Regions from separate parts of the Paenibacillus sp. YPG26 genome, predicted to be linked through region 1. Evidence: riboswitches for the same ligand, from Rfam matches in the RefSeq annotation. Region 1 holds a riboswitch; the other holds the start of a gene.
The links. A riboswitch is a leader RNA that binds a small molecule or an ion and turns the genes downstream of it on or off. The one in region 1 is predicted to bind cyclic di-GMP.

Region 1 (7,963 bases):
GACAACCACAACATCAGCCAGATTATATAAATCCGCAACACGCGGATAAGGAACATAGGATAGGAACGACACATGTTCACTCACCGGCTCAGCCAGCTTCTTCAAGCTTCTTACATAAGCCGTCTCCCGGTTCACTCCGTAGAAGGCACTGCCGACGATCAGAGCAAGTGCGCTCTGCTCCTCTGCCACAATTCGGGGCAGCGCGGCCAGCAGCCGGTGAATTCCTTTTCCCTGAAGCAGTCTGCCGACGAAAAGAATAATCTTCCGGTTCTCCCATCCATACTCGGACAGTCTTGCACGTCTAAGGGCCTCTCCTGCCGGTGTCCAGCGAGGGGTGAAGTCTTCGAGGCTGACACCCAGCGGATTCACATGCACCGGAGTCCTTAGCTTGGGGAACCTGCGCAGCACCTCTTCACGCAGATAGCAGCTGTTCACAATAATGCCGTCCACACTTCCCAGCATCAGGTACGCTTTGCTTTCTGGAAGACAGGACGGACTGATGAAGGTTGTGGAGTGAAGCGTCAGATTAACCCGAATATGAGGCAAATGCCTCTTCAGCCCATAAGCCAGCGCAGGACGGTTATGCACATCGGCGGTATCCGGCATCCAGTTCCTTAGATGACGCAGAATGCCGGGCAGGTACGCAGCACCTCCTGGGATCCGATAACAGGGTACTGTCCCGAGCATGCCCTTGGCTGGCAGGTGGCCTCCCGATCTGCTGAACACCCGAATATCGAATTCGCCGGGTACAAGGGGCATCGTCTTCTCAATGACGCGTTCTACGGAGCTGCTCCGCCCTGATGGAATGACAAATACCCCCGGCGTAATGACGGCCACCTTTTGCTGAACTGACAACTTAAGTCCCTCCCTAATCCGGCTTTTACAATCTTAATATATTGGGGGAACCGGGGAGGTGTGACACCGTCCCAAAACAGGCGTCTGCCGCGGAACAGTCGTCCATTCCTTTTAATCATCTATACATAGACTGACATAAGACACTTGAACAACAGGGAATCACCGAAGATGAAGAGGAGGACCGGGCATGAGCTACAGATATGTGGGTATTCTGCTTAATGCTGCGATGTACCGCGGCGTGCCTAGGCGAAAAACCGGACAGGAATCACTCTCGAACTATGAAGAAGCGGCGGCAGAATTCGGCTTGATCCCTGTGTTTATCCATATCGGCGATATCCATATCCGTAAGGGGCGGACAGCTGCCTACATCTATCAAAACCATCAGTATGAGCAGGTGTCCATGCCCATACCTGATGTCATTCATAATCGCGCTATCTTTCAGAACAATGCCGCCCACCCGACAATCAGGGTTCTCATTTCGAGAGGTGTAGAGGTATTTAACGTGAACAATCGTTATGGCAAAGATGTCATACACCGCCTGCTGTCGGCCGACCCCTTCTTAAGAGACAGTCTGCCTGACACAGCGGTGTTCTCCTACCCAGCCCTTCGCCGTTTCATGGAGATCCATCACGATCTGATTCTAAAGCCATGCCGGGGGACGGTGGGAAGAGGAATAATACGGTTACGTCATGACAAGTCCGGTTGGAGAATCACTTATCCCTCATCGATGCGCAGGCCGGCCTGCATCCAGCACAAGCTTCGCAGAGGAGAGCTTCCCCCCTATGTGCAGCAGTATCTTCACCGGTTCCCATATCTGATTCAAGAACGGATTCCACTTGCAGAAAGCAAAGGCCGTTCCTTCGACTTCCGGGTGACGGTGCAGCGGGGAATGACCGGAGAGTGGGCAGTCACCGGCATGTTCGCCAAAAAATCCCCGCCCGGCATGTTCGTCTCCAATCTGGCGGGAGGAGGCAAGGCTTGCCCTGTACCCGAGCTCCTTGCCGAGGTTATGCCCTCTTCCCAGACCTCCGTAGTTATTGCTCAGGTGGAGCACTTGGCTCTAACTATAGCAAGTTACTTATCGATGAAACTTCCGCTCCTTGCAGACCTCGGGCTCGACATTGGAGTAACCCAAGATGGCCGAATCTATTTCATCGAGTGCAACGGACGTGATCAGCGGTACGGCTTCAAGAAGGCTGGCATGGGCGATATTTGGAAGGCAACGTACCGTGAACCTATGGCCTTCGCCTGGCACCTGCACAACCGCAGGGAGTGAATTGATTATCGATGCCAGTAATGCTAAGCAGCCAACAAAAGACGTGCATTCCCACATTGGGACTGCACGTCTATTTATCTTTTATACATATGTCTTGACCATTACTTCATATTAATCAGGACCTAATTACATAGCCATCGGCCACTATGAACTCCCTGCTTGTGCTGCCTTCAGAGATATCTACCGTAATAGGGAACAACTTTGCAGCTTTATCGGAAGGGAACCAGATTCTCCCCACTGCGGCAAGAATGAGCAGCCCTTCCTCATCGCCCAATGGAGAGAATGTCGGTCCCGCTGACTTATAGGACTGGAGAGCATACTCACCTCTCAGTGTGTCGGACAATGCTATTACATCCCGGGCGGGCAGACCTATTTCACTTATGTTTTTAACATCTGCAGCCGTAAAAGGGCCCGTATCCTCATCCTTCAAATCATGCCGTGCGATGAATTCCAGAATATTTCCCACAGCATCACAGAAGTAGATTGAATCGGAATGCCAAGTCTCGTGATACTGAATATCCTGCCCGTTAACCGAATACACAGCTATCCCTTTGTGCTGCAGCCAGCTCAGCGCCTGCTCACATTTCCGCTCAGGAATGTTGAACGCAAAATGGTAGTACGGAGACTCATCCAGATGGGAACGCGTAAAGGTAAGTACCGACTCACCGGCCTTGAGCGAGATGACCTCCTCCGTTTCGGTTAGAATCGGCTGTTCCAGCAATCCATGATAAAACGATTTGACGGCTTCGATCGAGTCCGTCAGCAGCTCCACCTCTCTAATTCGCATAACTCTACCTCCGATTTCACTATTTTTTAATGTGCCATCCTGTGGATTAGACAAAATTTAGTAATCTTATCATAGTTCCTAATTCTCAATATTTTGCTGTCAAAATCCGATAAACTAATAAAAAGATGTCTGTTCGAAAACGCAAACTTACCGAGAGGTAAGGACGCAAAGCCACAGGCCAGAATAAAGCAATGGCGGCTGGGTTGCCGAAAACAGCAATTACCTTACCAAGGGGAGATTTGCTGTATGATCAATGAAATGGGTCTATCACAAATGAGCTACGAAACCTTAATTACAGCATACCAAAATGCAGTTAGGCTTGAGCTGAATCAGGAGTTCCTGCAGCTGCTTAAAGACGAGATTGAACGAAGACAAACCCTGGAAGAAAGCGATCCATTCCCATCACTTTAATTGCAATTGGCACCTTCAAGCGGGATTATTTTGAGACAAAGCCAGACCGTATGAACATAATGCTATCATCCATATACACTATTTTCCATATGTGGTTCAAGCAATTGTGGATCAAAATAAGGGGTAATGGTTGATTTCATGCGGGTTCTATGTCAATATAAGCTTTGTCTTATCTGTTTGTAAGGAGGTTGCCCCATGGCAAAAAAAGTGATGAGGCTGATGACCGAGCTTTCCTCCCGGAAATGGATCTCTCAAATTATGGGTCACTTTTCCCATTCCGGATTCAGCCGTCACATCATTCGCACTTTTGCAAGAACTTATAATATTCCGCTGCACGAAGCGGAGAAAGATATTAGCGAATACCGCTCCCTGAATGAATTCTTCTCCCGCCGTCTGAAGGCGGGCATGCGTCCGATCCCTGATGTTCCAGATGCCCTGATCAGCCCCGTTGATGGACTGATTACCGGCATGGGACCTGTCAATGCAGGCTTAATCCCGGGGGTCAAGGGACAAGATTATTCTCTGGCGGAGCTTCTGGGCCATTCTCCACATATGGAGACCTATAAGAATGGGTACTTCTTCGTGCTCTATCTGAGCCCGACCAACTACCACCGCATTCATGCTCCGGTTACAGGCCAGAAGGTCGAGAGCGAGCATCTGAAAGGCCGGGTATTTCCGGTCAATGATTTTGGTCTGACTCATATGAAAGGCGTGCTTAGCCGGAACGAAAGGCTGATCACCTACATCTCCCATGAACGGGGTGAGGTCGCCGTCGTTAAGGTTGGAGCCATGAATGTCAGCAGCATCAAATATACAGATGAGACCGCGAGCTCCTGGAACCGCGGCGATGACATGGCTTATTTCGAATTTGGCTCCACGGTTGTCCTGTTGACCGAGAACGGAACCTTCGAACCTCTGCCAGACCTGGCCATCGGCACACCTGTGAAGCTGGGTACTCTGCTCGGGAGATTCTACCGGGATTAAATGTGATATCGAAAGGCATCAAGCAGCCTCGGGAGAGACGGCTTGATGCCTTTTTGGATTTCCTGGAATATGCAAGCCTTCATGAAGTAAGCCGGACCCGTTGAAGAATCTGCCCATAAAAAGAAGCTGCCGGATCCCCAGCAGCCTCTTGACAGCACGTCTGTGCCGAATATGTGATTGACTTGACATAACTTAAGTATTAGAACCAGAATTCTTCACGTTCAGCAGCTGGCCGAACCCGGCGCATACGATTCCGAAAAATGCTGCAACCTTGAGAAAAGCTCCCTCTGCTGCGCATCCGCCGTCTTCTGCTCATAAGTGACACCTCCTCCCTTACTTACTTAAATTTAACATAAATAACCATTACCCCGCTACTCTTCTCTTGAAACATCATCTCAAAAAAATATTTAGCGGATCTCCGAGGGACTCTTGCCTGTATATTGCTTGAATTGGCGGCTGAAGAAGAAAATATCCCGATAACCAAGGGCATCCGCCACCTCCGTCACGTTCATACCCGCATGCAGCAGAAGATGCTGGGCACGGTCAATTCTGCACTTGATAATATAGGATTGAACGGAGGCCCCGGTCAGCTCCTTGAATTTGATCGAGAAGTATCTGGCCGAGAGACCTGCTCTGGCAGCGAGATCTTCAACCCGGTGAGGGAGACCTGGATGCTGCAGCACATAGTTGGCTACCTCGTGAATGACCTCGGTCAGCTGATTGCTAACCTTCCTCTCTACAGGGCCTTCCCGCTCCTGCCGAAGCAGATAGATCATTAGCTGTTTCAGAATGAGACGGGCTTCTTCCTCAGCCGCATAAGCTTTAATGAGGAAGAGCCGCACATAACGGGACAGCATATATTCGAAATCGAGTGTATCCTCAATCACCCGGTAAGCTCCCGGCACCTCGGATACAGGCTCGTCAATATCAAAGTGAATGTAGGTCAGCACAAGCGGCTTTTGCGGATTATGCGTTGCACTCGTATAGTCGCCCGGGCGGAACAGGAAGCAGCTTCCCCGGCTGACCGGAATCGAACGGCCGTTCAGAACTACGGTTCCTTCGCCGCTCCATACGTAGAACAAATCGTAATTCTCAAGCGGTTTCTCCCGCTTCTGCCATTTCCATCCGGGTTCACAGACGATCTTGGCAAAGGCAGGCTTCAGCACAAATGAAGACGTAGAAGCGTGAAGCATGACACTCCTCCTATGAATAATGACATTCTCTTGCTTGCGGCTCTGTTTATATTAAGTATACCTCGTATTCAGCTTTTCTTGTACAAGCCTCCAGGATTTCGTAAGCCGCTGAATTCCCTCGGCAAGCTCATGAATATCCAAATGCGCAAAGGAGAAGCAGGCCGCGGGCAGAGACGGAATCAGCCCATAAGCACGGGCATCCCTGAAATCAACGCCGTTCCCGGCGGACAGCTCGCACAGCTGCTGGAATTCCGCTTCAGAGCGATGCCACAGCGCATAGATATGAAGCCCGGCATCCGCGGGCAGCACGCGGAACAGCTTCTGCATCTCGCCTGCTGACAAGAGGCTGCAGAGCGCATCATGCCTGGCGTGGTAGATTCTCCGCATCCGGCGAAGGTGCCGGTCATACTCGCCCCGGATCATGAACCGGGCGAGCGCCCGCTGCTCCAGCGCTGCCGGCGGGGTTGGCTCATACAGCGCCTTGGCGCAGCGCATCGGTGTAATCAGCCCCGGCGGCAGCACCGCATAGCCGATGCGCAGTGAAGCGAACATCGTCTTCGTGAACGTGCCGATGTAGACGACGCGCTCGTCCTTGTCGAGCGCCTTGAGCGGCTCAAGCGGCCGCCCGCCCCAGCGGAACTCGCTGTCATAATCATCTTCGATGATGACCGCATCCTTCCGGCGGGCCCAGGCCAGCAGCTCCTGCCGCCGCGGCGAAGACAACACGGCGCCGGTCGGGAACTGCCTGCCCGGCGTAACAAAGAGCAGCCGCGCCTGCCAGTCCTGCGGCACAATCCCGCTGCCGTCAATGGCAGCGGGCAGCGGCCTGCCGCCGCAGGCGCGAACGGCCTTGACGATCCCGTGATAACCGGGATCTTCCACCACGGCCGGCTCTCCTTTCCCCAGCAGCAGCTGGGTCAGGAGAGCAATGGCCTGCATGGAGCCGCTGAAGAGGCATATTTGCGCAGGCTCCGCAGTGATGCCGCGGCTCCTGCGCAAATGGGCAGCTATCGCGGCCCGCAGACCTTCATCCCCGAACGGATCTTCGGGGATGAGCGCCGCCTCGCTTGCCACAGCTTCCTTGCCCGCATAGGCAAGCGCGCTTCTCCACTCGGCATGCGGAAAGTGCCGCATATCCCCTCCGCCTTCCGCGAAGGAGATGCGGCCCCTGTCTATGTCCGTGCGAGCCGCTGACTTAATTCTATTTCCCTCCCGCAATCCAGCATGATGATCCCGGCTAACGAGCTGCCAATCCAGCATTCGCCTGCCCCACGGAGACAACGGGAGCTCAGCCTGAGCAGGTGTTCTCTCCGTTACCCCGGTAAGCAGTGGGGCCACATAGGTCCCCTTCCCTACCTCTGGCAGTACATATCCTTCTGCAAGCAGCATATCGTAGGCCTGGGCTACACTGCCTCTGGATATTCCATACAGCTGCGCAAGTTCACGGCTTGAAGGCAATCTTGTCCCGCCAGGCAGCGTCCCCTCATGAATAGCTGACCGAAGCGCGTGATACAGCGCCAGATATTTATAGCGGTACTGCCGCAGGCAGGCTTCCCAGGGGAGTATCAAATCCACGCTCATCCACCTCTCTCTGGATCTGCAAATCCAATCCATTTCACACTATCCCCAATGAATAATTCCTTTTCTTAAGCTCAGCTTATACAGATTGAACTCATTTTTCATTAATCAATGGACCAATAATTTTACTGTAAATTGGTTCTTTTTATATGTCAATTTCAGTTTTATGCTGAGAGTAACAAACAGCAGACGGCGTCAGCCACTCTATTCACTTAAGGGGGATATCAGATGAGAAGGAAAGAATTCACAGTAACCGAGGAGCAGGAAATTGAGCAGTTTCTGTTCTCGCAGAGCTTCGGGTTTCTCGGGACCACGGACCAGGACGGGTGGAGCCGGGTTACCCCGCTAAACTTTGCTTACGGACAAGGGGTGTTTTATTTCCACGGCAGTCTGGCCGGCGAGAAGATGAAGCATCTTACAGCCGATAACCGGGTAAGCTTCACTGTGGCCGAGGAATATGCGCGAATTCCCTCTTATTACACCGATCCGGTCAAGGCTTGTCCGGCAACGGCTTTTTTCAAGAGTGTGATGGTGAAGGGCAGAGCGGAGAGGATTACGGATCTTACCGAGAAGGCTGAGGCTTTGACGTTATTTATGAAGAAGCTCCAGCCCGAGGGAGGATATGCCCAGATTGATGCGGCGGATCCCGCTTATGCCGGTGAGCTGAAGGCGGTATCTGTGGTGCGGATTATTCCTGAGCAGATTACAGCCAAATTCAAATTCGGACAAAATATGAACGAGGAGAAGCGAAGCCAGATCACTCAAGGACTCCTGGAACGCAATCAGGGCAAAGATAGGGAGACGGTACACTTGATGACACAATTTTGTCCTTTTCATAAGGAATAAGTGCCTTTTTTGTCCGTGACGGTTCCGTGGGTA
Region 2 (7,963 bases), 630 kb from region 1:
TTATACTCCATTCCGCCTGGATAAGCGCCCACAATCTGAAAGTCCGGGCTTGCGGAGAGCTTCTTATGCCCGGTTCCGGCTGGAAGCAGAGCGACATCCCCGGTATTTAACCGGATCTGCTGCCCTTGTTCGCCACCGAGCTGAAGCAGGACGGTACCGCGGATCACCCCAAGCACCTCGTGGCAGTTGCTGTGATAGTGGTGGTAACTGAACACGCCATTCGTCCAGCTGTTCAGCCAGCCATGCGAATTGAAGATGGCCTCGGTCTTATGAGGATGATGCTTGAACACCTCGGGATACACGAGGACGGGCAGATCCGGGTTGTTAGGAATAATGCCGTCATCACCAAGCAGATAGGGGACGGCTGTGGGCGTGGTCATTAACTTAACTCCCTTCCTAAATAGATTGTAGAGCAGGTTTAATAATTTTCCAGTAGGGTAAAGATATTACATGAAGATACTTGCTTTGCAAATCGGACAGGATGGAGGTCAAGAATATGAAAACATTAGATACGGTTGCCCTGGTGCTGCTAATCGTTGGCGGACTTAACTGGCTGCTTGTCGGCTTGTTCAAATACGATCTGGTCGCCGCAATCTTTGGCGGAGCGGACAGCGGCTTGTCCAGGCTGGTATACGTGATTGTCGGCCTGTGCGCGCTGTACAGTCTTAAATTTCTCGCGGGTGTGAACAACCGTGAGAGAGCTTAACAGCTCATCATAGGATACAGTAAATGAGAAAAAGAGCCGCTAATCTGCGGCTCTTTTTCTCATTTACTGCGGATTCGTCGTCCAGATGCCAGCGGTCTTCAGGAACACCCGTGCAGGAAGCTTCAGCGCGGCCAGAACAAGCTCGGCCACATCCTCAGGCTGCATCATCCGGTCCTCATCACCGATCTTGAGTCCGGCATTTGTGGCAAGGTCCGTATTGACCGTGCTCGGCGTCAGAGCCGTAACGCGGATGTTATGCTTGCGGACTTCCTGTGCCAGTGACTCGGTCATGCCCATGAGGGCGAATTTGGAGGCGCAGTAGGCCGATCCTGTTGCGAAGCCGCGCTCACCAGCTGTAGAGGCTACATTAATGATGTCACCCTTGTTCTGGGCGACCAGATCAGGCAGGACGGCACGGGTGACGTTGTAAGTCCCCATTACGTTCACATCAAGAATTCTCTTCCATTCCTCGGGATCCATCTCAAGCAGGGTTCCGAATTTGGCGATCCCCGCATTGTTGATCAGGATATCCACGGAGCCAAGCTCCTGCTTGATCTTGGCTGCGGAAGCTTCGGCTTCGGCGGGATTGGATATATCCGCAGGGGCAATGCTCACTTTGATTCCATATTCCTTCTGCAGCTCCCCTGCAAGATCTGTCAGGTCCGATTCGGTTCTCGCGATCAATCCGAGATTCACACCCTCTTTGGCCAAGGCTATGGCTACAGCACGCCCTATTCCTTTTCCGGCACCTGTTATCAGGGCATTCTTATGGCTTAGTTCCACCTTGAATCACTCCAGTCCATTCATAGTTCACACATCTATAATAATACCCCGAAAGAGGGGGCTTTTACACTTTTACGGCAGGCCAGGAGATTAGTAGAATGTAATAGGAAAAAATTTACGGAAAATACGAGGATTTTATTTACATAGCAGGAAAATAGAACTATAATAGAATAGCAAAACAGGTCTAATAGCTCTCTAACTTGAAAAAGGCAAACTTGCTGAAAAGCAAGGACGCAAAGCCAAGGGTCTAAGGCATAATGCTAAGACAGCCGGTTACCAGCGGGGGATGAATACTAGGGTGATTACCTCAGGTCTGCTCTCAGGAGTAGGCCTTTTGTCTGGCTTCAATAAGGAGAGACCTACTATACAAGGAGGTCCATTACGTGCAACAGATTCACATCAAAGGAATTGCAACCTACCATCCATCAACAGCCTATGACAACGCTTATTTCGTAGAGCATTTCAACAAGCTGGGCCTGGAATCGGAAGGTCTTATGAATCATCTTGGGAGAAAGACCAGATACCTGGTGAGCACCGAGAATGAGAATTCACTAACTATGGGCGTACAGGCGGCGAAGAAGCTCCTTGCTGAATCCAAGGTAGCGGCGGAAGAATTGGATATGGTGGTGTTCGTCTCCGACACACCGGAATATACCTATCCGAGCAATGCCTTGCTGATTCACAGAGAGATTGGAGCGGTTAACGCACATATCGTCTATGACCTGAATACGAACTGTATCGGCATGCTTACCGCGATGGATCAGGTGCGGCAGTACCTTTCGGGGAACCGCTTCATCAAGCGTGCGCTAATTGTAGGCAGTGTACATGTCAGCAATATTGCCCGTAAGGATGATACCATCGTCTATCCGAATTTCTCTGACGGCGCAGCCGCTGTCATTCTGGAGAAGCAGGAGCTTCCCGGAGGCTTTCTGGATGCGAACTACAAGACGGACTCCAAGCTTGGAGATACCGTGACTTTTCCGGCTGTAGGCTTGTCTAAGATGTTCAGCGAAGGCGTTCAGGAATCGGATAAGAGACTCCGCTTCATTCCACATGATGTGAGCTACTTCTCGGATGAATGGAGAGAGATCATCACGATTATGCTTGGTCGCAACGGAATTCTGGCAGCCGATGTGGATCACTGGTTGTTCTCGCAGTTCTCCCGTCCCGAGATTGAGGAGACTTTGGAGAAGATGCATGTTGGACTGGACAAGTATACTTTTGTCGGCGAGAAGTATGGTTACACCGGAGTCACAAGCCCGATCTTTGCACTTGAAGAGGCGCTTGAATCCGGCAAGATCTCCCCTGGCGATAAAGTTGTCTTTTGCTCGGTAGGAATCGGATACACCATGTCCGCACTTTTATATCAATTCTAATCATCTAGACTATATCTTACTTATAAAGGAGTAATATCATCATGTTCAAATTTGAGAAGAAGCAAGCTGAGAAGTCGCTGGTAATTACTGTTGGCGGGTTCATGAAGCCTGACGAGGCGGAAGCCTTTCTGAAGGAATACGAGGAGAATGTGAATTCCATTGAACCGTCCACATACAAGCTGATCATTGATTCTACAGATCTGTCTGTATCCAAGCAGGACATGCTGCCTGTGCTCGAAGGCTGCTTCAAGCTGTACATGTCGAACGGGTTCAAGCATATTCTGATGATCAATCCATCGTCCCTGATTGCCAAGAATCAGATGCAGAAGCTAGCCCAGTCGATCTCTTATACCGGAATATTTATGGATACGCTTGAAGAGGCGTACGCTTATAACTAATCGGCCATGCGGCCCTTATCTTAAGAAGAGAGGGCCGTTTATTTTTTGCCTGAATGAGTGGATTGGGGCGCATACCCCTGCTGAGTTGAGGGAAACATAAAGTACCGGCAAATCTACAGGCGCAAATTATTTTCGTGGACGTTTCCTGGTGAGCTTGGAGGCTCCTGTAACTACAAAGTAAATGCCCATCACAGTGAACAGGGACGCAACCAGGCGGTATTCATACAGGAACGGGACAAGCGTGAACAGCACGATGGCCAAAAGAAGGCGGAATACAGCCTCTTGTTTCATAATATTCTGATGCCTCCTTTTATTAATTTTTCCGCATATAGCATGCGCATCATGAGCAAATTGTAGCATGTCTACGCCAAATTTCACTGCAATATTTAAAATATCGTGAAATTTCTTTTTCAGTTCTTTGACAAGTGGTGTAATATAAGAGTATAGAGTTCCGTTTCGGCCTGTTCAACTTCTCGGAGACGTTAAGAAACAGTCCCTTTCCTATTGCCGGATCACTCCACTGATTCCGGGGATAGTAAGGTCTATCGCAGGTATTACGTAAATAACGGACTACTATACAGAGTGAACCTAAGACAGGCATCCACTTTCTTGTTCCAAAATTCACGCTGTATAATTCAACGTAAAGGAGGAAGTTCCAAATGTCACAAACTTCTAATCAACAAGAGACATCTGCTGCCGGGGAGGCAGTGGCTTCTCAAGCGGTGTCCCCTGAAGCTGGGAGAGAATTGCTGGATCAGCTGATGAAGCCGGAGGTACAGCAATCCCTATTGGTGCTGGTAGACCAGCTGCCGAAGCTTACTGAAATGATGGGCGCTCTGACTACCGCCTATGACTTCGCACAAAGCATTGCCAAGGATCCGGTCTTCGTTAACGACTTGAAACACGGGTTCTCTGAATTCGCTACTCCGGTAGTGGGTAAGGTCAAAGGAATTGCCGCAACGGCAATCGAAGCCAACGAACGCGCGCAAGCCGACACCTCAACGATCGGTGTATTTGGCCTGCTCAAAATCCTTAAAGACCCTAATGTGCAAAAATCGCTTCGTTTCACCCAGGCTTTCCTGGACACATTGAACGATCGCCAAAAAGCACAGCGTTAATCTAAACAAACATTTTAGAATGGAGGATGGATATGTCGAAGCAAATTTTGATTTTGGGCGGCGGCTACGGCGGATTGCTAAGCGCATTGACTGCACGCAAGTATCTTGATGCGAATGAAGCGAACATTACTGTCGTTAACCGTTATCCGACCCACCAGATTATTACTGAACTTCACCGCCTTGCTGCAGGCAATCTTCATGAGAAAGCAGTAGCACTTCCGCTGGAGAAGCTGCTCAAAGGCAAGAACGTGAATTTGGTGATTGATACCGTTCAGACGATTAAGCCGGATGACAAGCAGGTCGTTCTTGGCAACGGAAATACCCTCAGATACGATGCGCTTGTCATCGCACTGGGCAGTGAGACTGCATTCTTCGGAATCCCTGGACTTCAGGAGTACAGCTTCACCTTGAAATCCGTAGATGATGCGAACCGGGTTCGCGCTCATGTGGAAGAAAGACTTAACGCATATAAGCAATCCAAGAACAAAGCGGATGCTACGTTCGTGATTGGCGGCGGCGGCTTGACAGGTGTTGAGCTTGTTGGTGAATTCGCGGATGAGCTTCCTGAGATCTGCCGTCAAAAAGGTATTGATTTCAACGAAGTGTCCTTGTACTGTGTTGAAGCCGGACCTTCCATTCTGGCAGGATTCCCGCCAGAGCTTGTGGAACGTGCGACAACCAGTCTTGAGAAGCGCGGTGTTCAGTTCGTAACTGGAGTGCCAATTACAGAAATGAAGCCGACCTCTGTAATTCTGAAAGATGGACGTTCCATCGAGACTTCCACGTTGGTATGGACAGGCGGCGTTCAAGGGAACTCCGTTGTGGCTAACTGCGGCATCGAGGTTAACCGCGGCCGTGCATCCGTAACGGAATCTCTTCAATCAACTTCCCACAAAGATGTATTCATCGCCGGGGACAGCGCGGTTGTGATTCCAAGTGAAGGTGCGCGTCCTTACCCGCCGACAGCTCAGCTGGCATGGCAAATGGGCGAGACGATCGGCTACAATCTGTCTGCTATGATCAAAGGTGCTCCATTCGAAGTATTCAATCCGGTATTCTCAGGTACGCTTGGAAGCCTTGGACGCAAAGACGGAATTGCTATGCTGGGTGCTAACCAGACCCGCCTGAAGGGAACTCCGGCTTCCTTGATGAAGGAAGCAAGTAACATTCGTTACTTGTCCCACATCCACGGCCTTTTCGCTCTGGCTTACTAATTCATAGTTCCAACTCTTCAAGAAGGAGAGCACGCCTGCGTGTTCTTCTTTTTTTTTGTCAACAGGTGAAGCAGTATGATTTTTCCAACACAAACAGGCTTTGTTTAGGCTTTACTTAGTGGTACATTAATGAGTAATAATTAAGTGGAATAAATATAGATGAGGTGTATGGAGCTCGTTCAATCCATTCAGGAGGTATAAGGATGTATTCTAACAAACAGGAAGACAATTTACATATAATGACCTACACGTTGAATAGCGGGGTTAAAGGAACGGTTCCTCTCTCCGCAGCCCAGATTGGGGAGTGGCTGGACAGTTATAAGAGCAGCACCAAGTTTGTAACCGAGATTGGCAAAGAGTTCTTCGGGCTGAATCCTGAACTGGTGGCGGATTTCAAAGTGCAGAACGTCTTCTCCAGCTACCGCGAAGTGGTCCTTCCCAAGCAGCAGGAAGTAGTCTACAACAGACTTTCAGAGGAGTTCAAGAAGAATTCCGTATGGATTCATATTGATTGTAAATGCGGCACCACCTATACAACGGAATCTCCTTACTACCGGACTAAATGGTACTGTACCAAGTGTAAGGAGATTGTATTCCTGGATAAGAAGAAGCCGCCGGTGAAGACGAACAAAGGCGATGCCCACTACATGACGAACAAGTACCTGGTCGAGAGGGATTAAGAAGGAGCCTCCCACAGTCCTGCGAGAAGCTCACGCTTACTTTATTTCTTATTCTTGGGCAGCTTCCCGATCTCTTCTGTAACCACAAAGGCAAGGTCCTCGTTCCCGTACAAAGACAGCACACTAAGCAGAGTATCATGTGGAATCTCGCCGGCTTCTTCCTTTGGAACCGTCAGCTCAATTCCCTGCTGCAGGGCGGCGTTCGCAGTCTGCTGAGGGTAAGCCCGCTCATACAGCTCGGCCGGGTCAAGTCCGTGATTCACACACCACTGTGCGAATATCAGGATCATCATCTGCTCGTCCCGCTGATAGTTCTGAATGATTTGTTCTTCGATCTCTTTACGATGGCTCATAATGGGAAAGCTCCTTTTGTATATGAAGTACCGTATATTATAGCGAAAGGCCGGGTATGATAACAATGATCATGAATGAGAAAATAAAAGCTTCCGAGGTCCAGCTCACCGGTGTGGACGGTGAGGATCTCGGAATCGTGCCTACGGTTGAAGCGCTTGCCATGGCCAAGCAGCTTAAGGTGGATCTTGTCTGCACATCCATGATGAGCAGCCCGCCCCCTTGCCGCCTGATTCCGGCAGGAGCCGCGAAGCAGGCGGCTGGACAGGAACGCAGGAAGAGTCAACCTTCTAAGGTAAAGGAGATCCGGCTGACCGCCCGGATTGAAGAGCATGATTACGAGACGAAGAGGCAGCAGGCGGAGCGCATTCTGAAATCAGGGGACTCCGTTCAGCTTGTGGTTAAGATCTCCGGCAAGGAAGGAACTGCGGCCAAGGCGCTTCTGGAGGAGCTGCTGCGCGATCTGAAGCCGGTTGGGAGTCCAAAGTCAGGCATCCATGTAAGCGGTAAACAAGCGGATGTACAAGTAGATCCCAGCTAAAAATTTATTTTCGTGCCGATTTGCTTTTTAAAAATGGATAGGCTATAATGAGGTTACTTGAGCGTTAACCTCATTTACACATTGTAAAGGGTTATCATACAACAGCATGAACCTTTTACAATGTGTGAATTTTTTATTTTAAAGAATAAAAAGAAACATGTTAAATAAATTATTGGAGGTAATACACATGGCACAACAAGGTACAGTTAAATGGTTTAACGCAGACAAAGGTTTCGGTTTCATCGAGGTTGAAGGTGGCGACGATGTATTCGTACACTTCTCCGCAATCACTGGCGAAGGATTCAAAACTTTGGACGAAGGCCAACGCGTTGAGTTCAACGTTGTTCAAGGCAACCGTGGACCACAAGCTGAGAACGTTGTAAAACTGTAATATTATATTACAGATACGAACATCCCTTAACCAATTGGTTAAGGGATGTTTTTTTTGTTTTGCTCACGGGCCGGCTTGGTGAACGGGTAATGAGGGTACTACATAACAAGTCTCCGTCCACATTTCCCGTGGTCCGGAGACTTGTTTGTCAATTTATTAGATTGTTGTTGCCAGTGTCCCCAATGAATCAGTGCAAGGGTTCCAAGGGGGATGCGGCCGGCAGCCTGCCGCTGTGCTTCCGGTTCATCCACAGCGTGTATCCTGCGGAGCAGACCAGCATGGCCATCAGAAGCATAAATGGCGTACCATAGCGGGCAGTCGGGATGAACAGCAGCTGGAAGAGAAGCATTGCAGCGAATGCAAAGGCAAGAAAGCTTTTTTTGAAGAGCAGGTAAGGAACGGAGA

Region 2: it holds a riboswitch for cyclic di-GMP, as region 1 does, so the genes downstream of both, LDO05_RS17445 (ketoacyl-ACP synthase III) here and sda (sporulation histidine kinase inhibitor Sda) in region 1, are expected to answer to the same signal.

Annotation. Positions count from the first base shown of each region.
Region 1 is NZ_CP084530.1:3,046,115-3,054,077, forward strand. It holds gene LDO05_RS14440 (glycosyltransferase family 4 protein) at 1-855, opposite strand, end outside; gene LDO05_RS14445 (YheC/YheD family endospore coat-associated protein) at 1,043-2,131, shown strand; gene LDO05_RS14450 (VOC family protein) at 2,247-2,918, opposite strand; cyclic di-GMP riboswitch class I at 3,049-3,129, shown strand; gene sda (sporulation histidine kinase inhibitor Sda) at 3,165-3,329, shown strand; gene asd (archaetidylserine decarboxylase) at 3,525-4,313, shown strand; gene LDO05_RS14465 (helix-turn-helix domain-containing protein) at 4,721-5,506, opposite strand; gene pdxR (MocR-like pyridoxine biosynthesis transcription factor PdxR) at 5,558-7,081, opposite strand; gene LDO05_RS14475 (pyridoxamine 5'-phosphate oxidase family protein) at 7,313-7,930, shown strand.
Region 2 is NZ_CP084530.1:3,677,882-3,685,844, reverse strand. It holds gene LDO05_RS17460 (cupin domain-containing protein) at 1-380, opposite strand, end outside; gene LDO05_RS17455 (DUF378 domain-containing protein) at 497-706, shown strand; gene LDO05_RS17450 (3-ketoacyl-ACP reductase) at 770-1,489, opposite strand; cyclic di-GMP riboswitch class I at 1,688-1,770, shown strand; gene LDO05_RS17445 (ketoacyl-ACP synthase III) at 1,873-2,865, shown strand; gene LDO05_RS17440 (hypothetical protein) at 2,907-3,263, shown strand; gene LDO05_RS17435 (hypothetical protein) at 3,390-3,554, opposite strand; gene LDO05_RS17430 (DUF1641 domain-containing protein) at 3,923-4,381, shown strand; gene LDO05_RS17425 (NAD(P)/FAD-dependent oxidoreductase) at 4,414-5,595, shown strand; gene LDO05_RS17420 (hypothetical protein) at 5,799-6,275, shown strand; gene LDO05_RS17415 (hypothetical protein) at 6,317-6,628, opposite strand; gene infC (translation initiation factor IF-3) at 6,694-7,167, shown strand; gene LDO05_RS17405 (cold-shock protein) at 7,355-7,558, shown strand; gene LDO05_RS17400 (hypothetical protein) at 7,746-7,963, opposite strand, start outside.